One region of the Roseateles paludis genome, then DNA from elsewhere that is predicted to be linked to it. Evidence: predicted binding sites of a transcription regulator. Region 1 holds the regulator's gene; the other holds the start of a gene.
The links. Region 1 encodes FNR, which switches genes on or off when oxygen is low (the NO sensors DNR and NnrR bind a similar motif). Its sites were predicted from a motif close to TTGATNNNNATCAA; they were not measured.
Positions count from the first base shown of each region.

Region 1 (7,731 bases):
AACGCCGGCTACATGCGCGAGCAGGTCTGCAAGTACATGTGCCCCTATGCGCGCTTCCAAAGCGCGATGTTCGACAAGGACACGCTGATCATCAGCTACGACGTCGAACGTGGCGAGCCGCGCGGTGCCAAGCGCGAGAAGAAGGGCGAGACCCGAGCCGAAGGTGTCGGCGACTGCGTCGATTGCAAGCTCTGCGTGCAGGTCTGCCCAACGGGCATCGACATCCGCAATGGCCTGCAGTACGAGTGTATCGGCTGCGCGGCCTGCATCGACGTGTGCAATGGCGTGATGGACAAGGTCGGCTACCCGCGTGGCCTGATCCGCTATGACACCCAGAACGGCATCGCCCAGCACCTGTCGGCCGGGCAACGCTGGCGCCGCGTGTTCCGGCCCCGCGTGCTCATCTACGGCAGTGTGCTGGTGCTGATCTTTGCGGCGCTGGTGGCCAGCCTGACCCTGCGCCACAGCTTCCGGGCCGATGTCGTGCGCGACCGCGCCACCCTGGCCCGCCAGGTCGAGGACGGCTACATCGAGAACCTCTACCGCCTGCAGTTGATGAACGCCAGCGAGCGCGTGCAGCGTTTCAGCGTCACCGCGCAAGGCCTTCCCAGCCTCGTCGTGACGCCTGAGTTGCGTGACATCGAGGTGGGCCCCGCGCAAGCACGCTGGGTCTCGCTCGGGGTGAGGCTGCCCCCCGGGCATGGCCTCAAGCCTGGCGCCCACCCCATGAGCTTCCGTGTCGAGGCCGATGGCGGCGAACACCTGAATGAGAAGACCACCTTTGTGGTGCCGCGATAGCGGCGACACAGACCGGATCGGAGAACGAGACCATGAGTGAAGCCCCAACCCAAGCCAGCCGCCCCTGGTGGCGCGAGCCGATGATGTATCTCGTTGTCGGCGGCCCGCTGACCGTGGTCATCGCCAGCTTCTTCACCCTCTCCTTGGCGCTGCGTCACCCTGACCCGCCGGTGCAAACCCGCCAGGTGGCTGCCGATGACGTGGCCGAGCAGCCTGCCATCACGGCCCGCAACCACGCTGCCACGGGCGGGCAACGCTGATGGACGGGCAGCAGGCTGCCGGGCGCGCTGCCCGCATCCTGATGGCCAGCATCTGGCCGGCCTTCGTCATGGCGGGGGTGCTGGAGGGCCTGGTGTTCTCGGTCATCGACCCGCAGGACCTGCACTGGTTCGGCGGCGAGGCCATCGAGTGGTCGCGCTCAGCGATCTACTCGGTCAGCTTCCTGATCTTCTGGCTGGTCACCACCATCGCCTGCAGCATGACGGCGCTGCTGGTGCAACTGCCCGACCACGAGGAACCCGGGCGCCGCAGCGCGCCGAATTGGCCCCGATAACCGGCGCCCAGCTCAGCGGGTGGCGTTGGCCACCATCTGCTGCAGGGCGTCGGCCCGCAGCACGCGGATCTGGCGCTGCTTGACCTCCAACAGCCCTTCGTCCTGGAACTTGGAGAAGGTGCGGCTCACCGTCTCCAGCTTCAGACCCAGGTAGCTGCCGATCTCCTCGCGCGTCATGCGCAGCACCACGGCCGTGCCGGAGAAGCCGCGCGCCTCCAGGCGCTCGGTCAGGTTCAGCAAGAAGGCCGCCAGACGCTCCTCGGCGCGCATGCTGCCCAGCAGCAGCATCACGCCCTGGTCACGCACGATCTCGCGGCTCATGATCTTGTGGAAGCTGTGCTGCAGCGCCGTGAAGTGCTGGGACAGCGACTCCAGGTCGGCATAGTTGATCACGCAGACGGAGGAGTCCTCCAGCGCGGTGGCATCACAGTGGTGCCGGTCGGTACTGATGCCGTCCAGCCCCAGCAGTTCGCCCGCCATCTGGAAGCCCGTGACCTGGTCACGCCCGTCTTCGCTGGTGACCGATGTCTTGAAAAAGCCGGTGCGCACCGCGTAAAGCGCCGCAAAGTTGTCACCGCTGCGGAACAACTGCTCGCCCTTGGGGACGGTGCGTCGTCGGTTGACCAGGGTGTCGAGCCGGTCCAGGTCGTTCGTCGAGAGGCCCAGGGGCAGGCAGAGCTCGCGAAGATTGCAGGACGCGCAGGCGACTTGCAGCGACTCGACCGGGCGAATGGGCGTGCTGTGGGGCGTGCTGTTCTGCATGGCAAAGAATTATGCTGGTTTAAGTCCGTGAATGACCATGGGCGCGCACAGCAAATGGGCATTGCGCTGCAACGCCACCGTTGATCCACGTCAACCGGGAGAGGCGGGTGCTCGGGCACATTCGCCCCATGACATCGACCGTCCTCTCTCCAGAAATCGACGCCGAACTGCTGCGGCGTTATGACATCTCGGGGCCACGATACACCTCCTATCCAACGGCGGATCGGTTCGTCGAGGCTTTCCAGGCCGACCAGCACCGCCTGGCGCTGCAGCAACGCGTGCCCGGCGCGCCGATGTCGATCTACGTCCACATCCCGTTCTGCGAGTCGGTCTGCTACTACTGCGCCTGTAACAAGATCATCACCAAGCACCACGAGCGTGCGGCTGAATACCTGGCCGTGCTCTACGCCGAGATGGATCTCTACCGGGCCGAGTTGGGCCCCGGCATCCAGGTGTCGCAACTGCACCTGGGCGGGGGCTCGCCCACCTTCCTGAGCGACGACGAGCTTGTGCAGCTGATGGCCGAGATCGGCAAGCGCTTCAAGCTCGTGCCCAGCGCCGAGCTGTCCATCGAGGTGGACCCGCGCACCGTTGACGCCGGTCGCCTGGCACGGCTCAAGGCCATGGGCTTCAACCGCCTGTCCTTCGGCGTCCAGGACTTTGACCCCGAAGTGCAAAAGGCGGTGCACCGCATCCAGCCGCCCGAGCAGGTGCAGGCGCTTGTCGAGGCCGCCCGGGCATTGAAGTTCGACTCCATCAATGTCGACCTGATCTACGGCCTGCCGCAGCAGACGCCGGTCAGTTTCCGCCGCACCATCGAGCAGGTCTGCGCGCTGCAGCCCGACCGCATCGCCCTCTATGGCTATGCCCACCTGCCGGCGCGCTTCAAGCCGCAGCGCCGCATCGTGGCCGAGTTGCTGCCGCCGGCGGGTGACAAGCTGACCATGCTGGCCGGCGCCATCAGTGACTTCCTGGCCGCTGGCTACGAGTACATCGGCATGGACCACTTTGCCAAGCGTGACGACAGCCTGGCCATCGCCAAGCGCCAGGGCCGGTTGCACCGCAACTTCCAGGGCTATTCCACCCAGCCGGACGCTGACCTGATCGGCCTGGGGGTGTCGTCCATCGCCCGCATCGGCGCCACCTACAGCCAGAACGCCAAGACCCTGGACGAGTACTACGACGCCGTGCGGCGCGGTCAGTTCCCGACCCAGCGCGGCCTGGCCCTGAGCCGCGATGACCTGCTGCGCCGCAGCATGATCATGGGCCTGATGTGCCAGGGCCGCGTCGAGTTCGAGTCCATCCGCCTGGCCTACCTGGTGGACGTGCCCACCTACTTCGCGCCCGAGATGGAGCGCCTGCAGGGCCTGGCCGACCAGGGCTTGGTAACGCTGGAGGCCGATGCCATCCAGGTCACGCCGCTGGGCTGGTACTTCGTGCGCGCGGTGGCCATGGTGTTTGACCGGTATTTGCAGGCCGACGCCAGCCGCGAGCGCTTCTCGCGCATCATCTGAACCTTTCCATAGCCCGCTCGCGCTGTGTCGCGAGTTGCCCGGATGCTCGAAGTCACCTTGGTCGGCTCGGCGGCCCTGATGGGTCTGGCCGGCAGCCCGCACTGCGCGTTGATGTGCGGTGGGCCCTGCGCGGCCACTTGCGGGCAGGCCAAGCGATCACAGGCTCAGTTCCTCGCCGGGCGCGCGCTCAGCTACGCGCTGGCGGGCGCCGTGGCGGCCACCGCCGTGCAGGCGCTGGGCTGGATGACGCAGGGCCGTGCGGTGATGCAGCCCGTCTGGGCGCTGGCGCATGCCGCGCTGCTGATGCTGGGCCTCAGCCTGCTCTGGCTCGGCCGGCAGCCGGTGTGGCTGGACGGCATTGGCGCCGGCTGGCTGCGCCGCTCGTCGCGGGCGCCGGGACTGGCCGGCCTGGCCTGGGTGGCCTGGCCCTGCGGGCTGCTGCAATCGGCCTTGCTGGTGGCGGGGCTCACCTCGTCGCCCCTCGGTGGCGGCCTGGCCATGCTGGCCTTTGCGCTGGCCAGCAGCCCGGGCCTGGTGGCCGCGCCTTGGGTGCTGCGCCGGCTCAAGCTGTCGCCCGCGTGGTCGGCGCGGCTGGCGGGCCTGGGCCTGGCGCTGGCCTCGGGCTGGGCGCTGGCGCATGGGGTGTGGGAGACGATTCGCCTCTACTGCTGAGGCCGGCAAACCCCGGGCACCCCCCCAGTAAACTCGCGCGCTTTCCTCTTTGCCCTCCCGGAGCCCATCCACCATGTACCAGCACGTCACGGTGCCCGAAGGCGGCCAGAAGATCACGGCCAACGCCGACGCCACGCTCAATGTGCCTGACCAGCCCATCATTCCCTTCATCGAGGGTGACGGTGTGGGCGTGGACATCACGCCGGTCATGCTCCAGGTGGTGGATGCCGCCGTCGAGAAGGCTTATGGCGGTGCCCGCAAGATCCATTGGATGGAGGTCTATGCCGGCGCCAAGGCTGCGCGGCTCTACGGCCCCGAGGTCTCGCTGCCCCTTGAGACCGTGCAGGTCCTCAAGGACTACCTGGTCTCCATCAAGGGCCCGCTCACCACGCCCGTGGGTGGCGGCATCCGCTCGCTCAACGTGACGCTGCGGCAGGAGCTGGACCTCTACGTCTGCCTGCGCCCGGTGCAGTACTTCGACGGTGTGCCCAGCCCGGTGAAAGAGCCGCACAAAGTCGACATGGTCATCTTCCGTGAGAACTCGGAAGACATCTATGCCGGCATCGAGTTCGAGGCCGGCAGCGACAGCGCGCGCCGCCTGATCAAGTTCCTGCAGGACGAACTCGGGTCCAAGAAGGTCCGCTTCCCCGAGACCTCGGGCGTGGGCGTCAAGCCCGTGTCACAAGAGGGCACCGAGCGCCTGGTGCGCAAGGCCATCCAGTACGCCATCGACAACGACAAGCCCAGCGTCACCCTGGTGCACAAGGGCAACATCATGAAGTTCACGGAAGGCGCCTTCCGGGACTGGGGCTATGGCCTGGCGCAGAAGGAGTTCGGCGCCACCCTCATCGACGGCGGCCCCTGGTGCCGCCTCACCAACCCGAGGACGGGCCGCACGATCACCATCAAGGACGTGATCGCCGACGCCTTCCTGCAGCAGATCATCCTGCGCCCGGCAGAGTACTCGGTGATCGCCACGCTCAACCTCAATGGCGATTACATCTCCGACGCGCTCGCCGCGCAGGTGGGCGGCATCGGCATTGCGCCGGGCGCCAATATGTCGGACAGCATCGCCGTGTTTGAAGCGACGCACGGCACCGCGCCCAAGTACGCCGGCAAGGACTACGTGAACCCCGGCTCAGAGATCCTTTCGGCCGAGATGATGCTGCGCCACATGGGCTGGACCGAGGCCGCCGACCTGCTGCTGGCCAGCATGGGCCGCGCCATCCTGACCAAGAAGGTCACCTACGACTTCGCCCGCCTGATGGAGGGCGCGATCCAGGTGTCCTGCTCGGGCTTTGGCAAGGTGATGATCGAGCAGATGGACGAGGCCTGAGGCCTCGCTTCAGTAGATGAGCTTGCCGCGGCTGTCGATCACGCCAATGTCCACGAAGGCGCTGCCCTCGTTGGATTTGCTGAAGTTGACGACGTAGCCGCCGATGTCGAGGTTGCCCAGGCCCTTGAGCGCACGGGCCAGTGAGTCGGCATTGATCTCGCCATTGACCTGGCGCAGCCCTTCCACCAGCACCCGGGCGCTGACATAGCCTTCCAGATGGAAGGCCGTCCAGGCCTTGGCGCCGGGCTGTAGTGCGCGCATGGCGGATTGGAAGTCGCGCTGCAGACGCAGCGAGACGCCATTCGGGTTGGGAAAGGTCTGGGCAATGCCCACGCCGCGCGCGCCGTCCTCGCCCGCCAGCTTGTAGGCCAGGCCGGCTGGCATGTAGGACAGCGCAAAGAGGAACTGCCGCGCCCCAGCCTTGCGCAGCGCCGCCACCGCGTCGGCCATGAACTTGGGCGCGCCAATGACCACGACGGCCTGTGGCTGGGCCGCCAGGGCCTGCGTGGCCGCAGCGGTCAGGGCGTCGGCGTCGGGTTTGGCGAGTGTGCCGTTGACGCTGAGCGGCGTCTGGCCCGCCTGTGCGGCCAGCTCCTGCACCACCTTGAGCCCGGCGGTGCCGATGGGCAGGTCCTGGTACAGCACGCCGAGCCGGCTCACGCCCAGGGTGCGGGCGTGCTGCACGATCTTTTCCAACTGCTGCCGGTCGCTGGCGCGCACGTGAAAGAGCAGCGGGTGCCCCGGCTTGCGGAAGGGCTCCGAGCCCGGGATCGCGTTGATGACGGCGATGGCGTGGCGGTCCAGCAGCTTCTCGTTGACCAGCTTGCCCAGCGCCCCGGAGCCGATCGGGGAGATCAGCGCCACCGGCTTGCGTGGCAGCGCGGCCTGCAGTTGCCGCGCAAAGCCGTCCGCGGTGAACTGGTCGTCCAGCTCAAACAGCTCGATGCTGCGACCACGGACGCCGCCCGCCCGGTTGACCTGCTGGAACACCGCACGCGCACCTTCGTTGATCTCCTTGGCGTCGGGCGAGGGCAGGCCGGTGAAGGGCCCGATCTGCGCGACCACGATGGGTTGCGCCTGCGCGGCCAGCCCCACCAGCACAGCGCCCAGCACGGCGCCCAGCTGGCGCAAGAGTTGGCCCGTCCAGGCAATGCATTGCATGTCGCCTCCGTCTTCATATCGTTAGACAGGCTAAGTATGCGTGCACTTGGGCGCCCGCGCGTGCCCTCATTCGCAGGGGCGCCGGCCATGCAAAAGGGGCGCACGCGGCGCCCCTTGGATGAAAGACAGCGATCGAGCGTCAGGCAGCCAGGCTTTGCAGGATGCTGTTGAAGGTGCTGCTCGGCCGCATCACGGCGTCCATCTTGGCCACGTCGGGCAGGTAGTAGCCGCCGATGTCGGCCGGCTTGCCTTGCACGGCCTTGAACTCGTCAACGATCTTGGTCTCGTTGGCGGTCAGGGCTTCAGCCAGGGGCTTGAAGCGGGTGGCCAGCTCGGCGTCTTCCGTCTGCGCGGCCAAGGCCTGGGCCCAGTACAGCGTCAGGTAGAAGTGGCTGCCGCGGTTGTCGAGCTCGCCGGTCTTGGGGCTGGGGCCCTTGCCGTTGTCCAGCAGCTTGCCGGTGGCGGCGTCGAGGGCCTTGGCCAGCACCTTGGCCTTGGCGTTGCCGGTCTTGATGCCCAGCTCTTCAAAGCTCACGGCCAGGGCCAGGAACTCGCCGAGCGAATCCCAGCGCAGGTGGTTCTCTTCCACCAGCTGCTGCACGTGCTTGGGGGCCGAGCCGCCGGCGCCCGTCTCGTACATGCCGCCACCGGCCATCAGGGGCACGATGGACAGCATCTTGGCGCTGGTGCCCAGCTCCATGATGGGGAAGAGGTCGGTCAGGTAGTCGCGCAGGATGTTGCCGGTGGCGCTGATGGTGTCGAGGCCGCGGATCACGCGCTCCAGCGTGTAGCGCATGGCGCGCACCTGGCTCATGATCTGGATGTCGAGCCCGGTGGTGTCGTGCTCGTGCAGGTACATCTTGACCTTGGTGATCAGCTGCGCCTCGTGCGGGCGGTAGGCATCGAGCCAGAAGACCACCGGCATGCCGGAGTTG
Region 1 covers NZ_JBDPZD010000002.1:482,118-489,848, reverse strand. Annotated here, with positions in the region: gene ccoG (cytochrome c oxidase accessory protein CcoG) at 1-798, shown strand, start outside; gene ABDJ85_RS08150 (hypothetical protein) at 831-1,058, shown strand; gene ABDJ85_RS08145 (hypothetical protein) at 1,058-1,351, shown strand; gene fnr (fumarate/nitrate reduction transcriptional regulator Fnr) at 1,364-2,113, opposite strand; gene hemN (oxygen-independent coproporphyrinogen III oxidase) at 2,242-3,627, shown strand; gene ABDJ85_RS08130 (sulfite exporter TauE/SafE family protein) at 3,670-4,299, shown strand; gene icd (NADP-dependent isocitrate dehydrogenase) at 4,373-5,635, shown strand; gene ABDJ85_RS08120 (ABC transporter substrate-binding protein) at 5,645-6,796, opposite strand; gene ABDJ85_RS08115 (NADP-dependent isocitrate dehydrogenase) at 6,936-7,731, opposite strand, start outside.

Region 2 (7,731 bases), on a different contig from region 1:
CCCGTTTGCCGAGGCCAAGGAGCTGATCGGGGGTTATTGGTTCATCGTGGCGAGTTCGCTGGACGCTGCAGCGGCCATCGCGGCGCAGAACCCCTGCTTGAAGTTCGGTCTCAGCTACGAGATCCGGCCGCTGGAGGCCGAGCGCGCCGACGCGCGGGTGACGTCCAACGAGACGCCTGCCGGCTGGCGACCTGACGGAGCCTGAGGCCCACGCCCCTCAAAACCTCATATCCGCCCTGAGGTTCACCACCCGGAAGGTCTTGTTGCGTGACCAGCTGTCGGTCAGCAGTTCGTGGCCGGTGAGGGAATGGATGCTGGTGCCTTCTGACGATGCCTCGGCATCGTTTGGGAAGAGGTTGGCCAGGGACAGGCGCCAGTTGATGCCGTCGCGCACGCTGCCGCTGCTCCAGGCGAGGTAGGCGTCGAACTGCTTGCGGGCGGTCTCGTGGCGGCGCAGGGTTTCGGTCTGCTGCACGGTGGTGGCGGGCACGAGGTTGATGTTGAAGCCGCTGCCGAAGTTCTGGCCCAGGGCCTTCCAGCGGTGGTCCACACCAAAGTTGAGGCTGCCGCGCGGCTGCTGGTCGAGGCGGTTGTTGCTGCCGGGGATGCCGCGCACGCTGCTGGTGAAGGCGGCGATGTTGAAGCGCACGAGCATCAGTTGCAGCTCGGGCGGAATGTTGTCCCACAGCTCGTCGAGCCGGGCCTTGATCTCGAACTCCAGGCCCATGGTGCGGGCGCTGCTCATGTTGCGCGGGCGGCTGACCCAGCGCTGGGCGCTGTCCCAGCTCACGGTTTCCAAAAGCACCTGGTTGCGGATCACGCCTTGGATGTCGCGCACGAAGGCGCTGCCCGACACGATGCCGCCGGTGGGCAGCCAGTGTTCGAGGCTGAGGTCGATGCCGGTGGCGAGCTCGGGCTTGAGGTCGGGGTTGCCGGCGCGGTCGGCGTAGGTTTGGTAGTTGGGGCCTTCGGGGTAGGTGGTATTGATGCTGGGCCGGGCGATCAGGTCGTTGAGGTTGGGCGAGCGGTAGCTGCGCGTGAGGCTGAGGCGCACCTGGTCTTTGGGGAAGGCGTCGGGCTTCCAGAGCAGGTGCAAGAGCGGCGAGGTGACGGAGGAGACATTGCGCGTCTCGGGCAGGCTGCCGGCGGCGTCGGCGGTGGTCTCGATGCGCTCATAGCGGATGCCGGCATAGACCGACCACTGCTTGGTGGGGCTCCACTCGTCTTGCGTGTAGGTGGCAAAGCGCAGGCTGCGTGAGCCGAGCAGGTTGCCGAACTTGACGAGGCCGGGCAGGGGCAGGCCGTTGACGAGGGTGTCGCGCACCTGGTCACGGGCGCTGCGCTCGGCCTCCGCGCCCGTCACCCACTGGTGCTCTTGCGCGGTCTTGAGGCTCCATTTGCCGCCGAGGCTGGCGTGGTCTTCGGTGCTGGAGCTAGCGTCGTCTTGCAGGCGCTGGGTGGTGGTGCCGGCGTAGGTCTGGGTGTCGCGGCGGTGGCTGTTGTTGCTGGCCTTGAAGCCGCCCAGCCCCATGCGCAGGTCGAAGGTCTCGCCCACCTGGGGCCGGTAGCTGGCCGAGAGGTTGAGGCGCACGTTGTGCATGCGGCCGTCGCTGTCGCCATGGTTGTCGCGAAAGCGCGTGCCTTCGGCATTGGTCTGGCTGGTGCTCTCGTTCTGCGAGAAGGCGAAGAAGGGCGCGAGGTTGAAGCTGAGGGTGTCGCTCACCTTCCAGCGCAGGCGCGCGTTGCCGTTGAGGTTGCTGTTGCGGCCGTGGCTCACGCCGACTTGGGTGGTCTGCTCCAGCACCTCGCCGGTCTCGGTGTCGAGGATGCGGGTGCCGGAGTCGATGTTGTTGAAGCGCTGCCGCGTGCCGCCGTTGACGGAGACGGCGCCAACGAAATCGTCGCCGCTGGTGCCACCCCACTTGAGGTTGCGCGTCCAGCTGAAGTCGGCCTGGGGCTCGCGGCGGTCCATGCCGGCGCTGAGGCGCAGCTCGTGGTTGGACTTCTGCAGCGGCTCGCGCAGGATGATGTTGATGGTGCCGGCAATGGCCCGCGTGCCGGTCTCGGCTGTGGGGGCGCGGTAGACCTCGATGCGCTCGACCTGGTCGGGCGGCAGGTCCTCGATGGCAAAGCCGGCCGGGGCGCGCTCGCCGTCGATCAGGATCTGCGTGAAGCCGCTGCCCAGGCCGCGCATGCGGATGTCGCCACCCCGGCCGGGGCGGCCACCGATGGTGACGCCGGGCAGGCGGCGCAGCACGTCGCCCAGCACGGTGTCGCCGTAGCGGTCCAGCTCCTCGCGGTCGATGACGATCTTGCTGGCGGTGCTGAGGCGGCGCCGGCTGCTGGCGGTGGGGCCGCCGCTGACTTCGACGCGGTCCAGGCGGTTCAGGGCGGCAGAACTGGCCGCTGGGGCCGCCGCAGCCGGTGTGGCCGGCACCGCTGCGCCGTTCGGGCTGCTCGGGCTGGGCTGCGCGTGCGCCAGCAAGGCGGGCCCTGCCAGCAGGCAGGCAATGAGGAGAAGGCGGCGCATGGCCGCGATTCTCAGTGGCACCTTGGGTGCAGAAAGCGCAAAGCGCTCATGGACATGAGCGCTTTGCCGGGCGTTTGCTTAGCTTTGCAAACCAGCCCGGCGTTTGGGGCAACGGGTGCGCTTAGAAGCGCCAGCCCAGGCCCACGCTGGCCAGCACGGGGTTGACCTTGAACGTGCCCACCTCGGTGCCCTTGGAGTAGACCTTGGTGCCGAGCGACACCTTCTTCAGGTCGAGGTTCAGGTACAGGCCCTTGCTCACCTCAAAGTCCACGCCCACCTGGGCGGCCAGGCCAAAGCTGTTGTGCTTGATGCTGGGGCTCAGGGCGGTGGCCACGGCGGGCGCGAACTTCACGGCCGAGAAGTTGGTGAAGTTGAGGCCGGCGCCCACATAGGGCCGCACGGTGCTGGTGGGGCTGAAGTGGTATTGCAGGGTCAGCGTGGGCGGCAGGTGCTTGAGCGAGCCGATCTCGGCGCCGTTGGAATAGAGAGTGTGCTTTTGCGGGTAGGTCAGGATCAGCTCAGCCGCCACATTGGGGGCCAGGAAGTAGCTGATATCGACCTCCGGGAAGGTCTTGTTGTTGACCGAGAGGCCCAGACCCGTGCTGTCCTTGTTGGCCGAATCCAGGTTGAGCACGCGGGCGCGGACCATCCAGGGGCCTTCCTGAGCGGAGGCGAGGCTGGGCGCGACGAGGGCGGCAACGGCGGTGGCAAGGGCAGCGAGGGTCGAGAACTTGGACATGAATGACAACTCCTATGAAAACCGGGTTCGTCCCGGGGGTGAAGTCATTGCACGCCCGTGCTCATTCGCTCAATTTGATGCAGCGCAACATGGGCCAGCCGCTACCCATGTCGCGAGTCTGGATTTGCCCTAGGTCAAACCCTTGGCTCGCAAACGCAGCGTTTGGGCAACGGCGGGCTTGACCGGGCCTCTACCTGAGCGCTTGCCCGGTCACTTACCCGGGCGCTTACCCGGGCATTTACCGGCGCCCTTCAGCGCGCGCCCAGCCCCAGCCGCTTGCACAGCTCCACTGTCAGCGCCGACTGGTTGAGCGTGTAGAAGTGCAGGCCTGGTGCGCCGCCGGCGATCAGGCGCTCGCACAGCTGGGCGATGACGTCGAGGCCGAAGGCGCGGATGGAGGCGGCGTCGTCCATGAAGCCTTCCATCTTCATGGCGACCCAACGGGGCATGTCGATGGCGTCGCGCTGGGCGAACTGGGCGATGCGGCCGTAGTTGTGGAAGGGCATGATGCCCGGCACGATGGGCTGGGTGACGCCGGCTTTGCGCGCTTCGTCCACGAAGTGGAAGTAGGCGTCGGCATTGAAGAAGAACTGCGTGATGGCGCCGTTGGCGCCGGCCTTCATCTTGTCGACGAAGTGCTGCAGGTCCTTGGCCGCATAGCGCTGCTGGGGGTGGACCTCGGGGTAGGCGGCGACCTCGATGTGCCAGTCGGGGCCTTGGGTCTCACGGATGAAGCTCACCAGCTCGGACGCATAGCGGAACTCACCGGCCGTGGCGGTGCCGCTGGGCAGGTCGCCACGCAGGGCGACGAGGCGGCGGATGCCCTGGGCGCGGTAGGTGGCCAGGATCTCGGCAATGCTCTCGCGCGTGGAGCCGATGCACGACAGATGTGGCGCGGCCTCGTAGCCGGCGGCGGCGATGTCGGTGACGGTGCTCAGGGTCTTCTCGCGCGTGGAGCCGCCGGCGCCATAGGTGACGCTGAAGTACTGGGGCTTCAAGGCGCCCAGCTCCTGCACGACGGTCTTGAGCTTCTCGGTGCCGACGGGGGTGTTGGGAGGGAAAAATTCAAACGAGATCGGGGTGGTCATCGTGCAGCGTGCAAGAAGAATTCACGGTTCCCATCACCGCCGGTGATGGGGCTGTCGAAGTAGTCCAGCACCTTGAGCCCGAGGGCAGTGCAGGCCAGGCGGGCGCGGGTTTCGAGGCGGGGGTAGTCGGCCTCGTCCTTGACCAAGCCGCCCTTGCCGATGGCCTGTGGGCCGAGCTCGAACTGCGGCTTGATGAGAAGCAGCAGCTGGCCATGGGGCGCGAGCCAAGGCAGCAGGTGGGGCAGGCTGTCGATCATGGAGATGAAGCTGAGGTCGCCCACGATGAGTGGGAAGCCGCCCGTGGGCACGTGCTGCTGCAGCGCACCCAGCTCGCGGACGTGGACGCCTTCCAGCGCGGTCACGCGGGCGTCGGCCTGCAGACGGGCGTGCAGCTGGCCGTGGCCGACATCCACACCCACCACATGGCGTGCCTCGGCGGCGAGCAGGCAGTCGGTGAAGCCGCCGGTGCTCTGGCCCAGGTCCAGCACGGTCTCGCCGGCCACATGCAGGCCGGTGTGCCGCAAGGCACCTTCGAGCTTGAGCCCGCCGCGCGAGACATAGCGCAGCTCGGCATCGTCGGTGACGCGGAGCGCGACGCCTTCCAGCAAGTCCTCGCCCGCCTTCTTCACCACTACCCAGCCACCCGCTGCCGCCCACTCCACGGCGCCCTGCGTGATCAGCCGCTGGGCAGCCGAGCGCGAGGGCGCAAGGCCCTGGGCGACGAGGAGTTGGTCGGCTCTCATCAGTACCGGTAGGTGTCGGGCTTGTAGGGACCCGACTTGGGCACGCCGATGTAGGCGGCCTGCTCCTCGGTCAGCTCGGTGAGCTGGGCATTGAGCGTGGTCAGCTGCAGGCGCGCGACCTTCTCGTCCAGGTGCTTGGGCAGCACATAGACCTTGCCGATGTCGTAGGCGTCCTTGTGGGCGAAGAGCTCGATCTGCGCAATCGTCTGGTTCGCGAACGAGCTGCTCATCACATAGCTCGGGTGGCCGGTGCCGCAGCCCAGGTTCACGAGGCGGCCCTTGGCGAGCAGGATGATGCGCTTGCCGTCCGGGAAGATGACGTGGTCCACCTGCGGCTTGATCTCGTCCCACTGGTACTTCTCCAGCGAGGCGACGTCGATCTCGTTGTCGAAGTGGCCGATATTGCTGACGATGGCGTTGTTCTTCATCGCGGCCATGTGCTCGTGGCGGATGACGTTCTTGTTGCCGGTGGTGGTGACGAAGATGTCGGCCTTGTCGGCGGCGTATTCCATCGTCACGACGCGGTAGCCTTCCATCGCGGCCTGCAGCGCGCAGATGGGGTCGATCTCGGTCACCCAGACCTGGGCCGACAGCGCACGCAGCGCCTGGGCCGAGCCCTTGCCCACGTCGCCATAGCCGGCCACGACGGCGATCTTGCCGGCCACCATCACGTCGGTGGCGCGCTTGATGCCGTCCACCAGGGACTCGCGGCAGCCGTAGAGGTTGTCGAACTTGCTCTTGGTGACGCTGTCGTTGACGTTGATGGCGCGGAACAGCAGCGTGCCCTTGGCAGCCATTTCCTTCAGGCGGTGCACGCCCGTGGTGGTCTCTTCGGTCACGCCGATGATCTGGCTGGCCATGCGGGTGTACCAGGTCGGGTCGGCCGCGACCTTGGCCTTGATGGCGGCGAAAAGGACGCGCTCTTCCTCGCTGCCGGGGTTGGCCAGCACGCCAAGGTCCTTCTCGGCCTTCTGGCCGAGGTGCATCAAGAGCGTCGCGTCGCCGCCGTCGTCCAGGATCATGTTCGGGCCTTGACTACCGAACTCAAAGATGCGGTGCGTGTAGTCCCAGTAGTCCTCCAGGGTCTCGCCCTTGTAAGCGAACACGGGGGTGCCCTTGGCGGCCAGCGCGGCGGCGGCATGGTCCTGGGTCGAGAAGATGTTGCAGGAGGCCCAGCGCACATCGGCCCCCAGCGCCTGCAGGGTCTCGACCAGCACGGCGGTCTGGATGGTCATGTGCAGGCTGCCGGTGATGCGCGCGCCCTTGAGCGGCTGGCTGGCGGCGTATTCACGGCGGATGGCCATCAGCGCCGGCATCTCGTGCTCGGCGATGGCGATTTCCTTGCGGCCCCAGTCAGCAAGGCTGAGGTCTTTGACGATGTAGGGGGTGGCGGACATGCGAGCTCCTTCAAGCGACTGAAGCCGCTGGGCGCGCATGCAGAAGGATCAAGTCGATCACCCCGGCACGCTTGGGCCAGCGGGTGAGCGCGGTTGCAGATGAAGATTTCCGAGCCTGGCCTCTAGGACAGAGGTTGCAACGCTCCTCGGAAAGAGGGCGCATTCTAGGCCGGACGCCCGCCGCCCGGCCGGGCGAAATGCACGGCCGGGGGAGGCTTGTTCCGCGTCAGCCGGCCGACGTGGCCGCCAGCACGTCCTCGCCGCGCGGCGACACCAAGGCCGGCCGGCCGACGATCAGCGGGTCCACGGGGCCGATGCGCTCCAGGTTGCGGTTGGCAAAGGGCAGGCGGTGCAGCACGTAGCGCATGGCGTTGAGGCGCGCGCGCTTCTTGCAGTCGCTCTTGATCACGGTCCAGGGCGCGTCACTGGTGTCGCAGTGCAGGAACATGGCCTCTTTGGCGCGGGTGTAGTCGTCCCACTTGTCGAGGCTGGCCATGTCGATGGGGCTGAGCTTCCACTGCTTGAGCGGGTGCAGCTTGCGCTCCTTGAAGCGGCGGCGTTGCTCGTCGCGGCTGACCGAGAACCAGAACTTGAAGAGGTGGATGCCCGAGCGCACCAGCTGGCGCTCGAACTCGGGCGCCTGGCGCAGGAACTCCTGGTACTCGTGCTCGGAGCAAAAGCCCATCACGCGCTCGACCCCAGCGCGGTTGTACCAACTGCGGTCGAAGAGCACGATCTCGCCCGCCGTGGGCAGGTGGTTCACATAGCGCTGGAAGTACCACTGGCCGCGTTCGACCTCGCTGGGTTTCTCCAGCGCCACCACGCGCGCACCCCGGGGGTTGAGGTGCTCCATGAAGCGCTTGATGGTGCCGCCCTTGCCGGCCGCGTCACGCCCCTCGAAGAGGATGACCACGCGCGCGCCGGTCTCCTTGACCCAGGCCTGCAGCTTGAGCAGCTCGACCTGCAGCCGGTACTTCTGCTTCTCGTAGCTCTTGCGTGAGAGCAGGTTCTGGTAGGGGTAGGCGCCCGTGCGCCAGCCGGCGCTGAGGGCGGTGTCGGCCTCGCCGTTGGGGTCGGGCTTGGCCGGGTCCTCATGCTGTTGCAGCGCGCGGCGCAGGGCACGGCGCTCGTCGTCCGACGTGCCTTCGAGCAGCACCTTGAGCTCCTCGGCCAGCGCGGCGGCCGGGCGCTCGGCACGCGCATTGCGGCGCAGCAGCTCGGCCAGGGTCTCGGC
Region 2 covers NZ_JBDPZD010000001.1:516,847-524,577, reverse strand. Annotated here, with positions in the region: gene ABDJ85_RS02425 (YciI family protein) at 1-205, shown strand, start outside; gene ABDJ85_RS02420 (TonB-dependent receptor plug domain-containing protein) at 218-2,530, opposite strand; gene ABDJ85_RS02415 (OmpW/AlkL family protein) at 2,652-3,269, opposite strand; gene metF (methylenetetrahydrofolate reductase [NAD(P)H]) at 3,521-4,357, opposite strand; gene ABDJ85_RS02405 (TlyA family RNA methyltransferase) at 4,354-5,100, opposite strand; gene ahcY (adenosylhomocysteinase) at 5,100-6,497, opposite strand; S-adenosyl-L-homocysteine riboswitch at 6,576-6,651, opposite strand; gene ppk2 (polyphosphate kinase 2) at 6,724-7,731, opposite strand, start outside.
Region 2: the regulator FNR is predicted to act here: its motif matches at 3,394-3,407, upstream of ABDJ85_RS02415 (OmpW/AlkL family protein).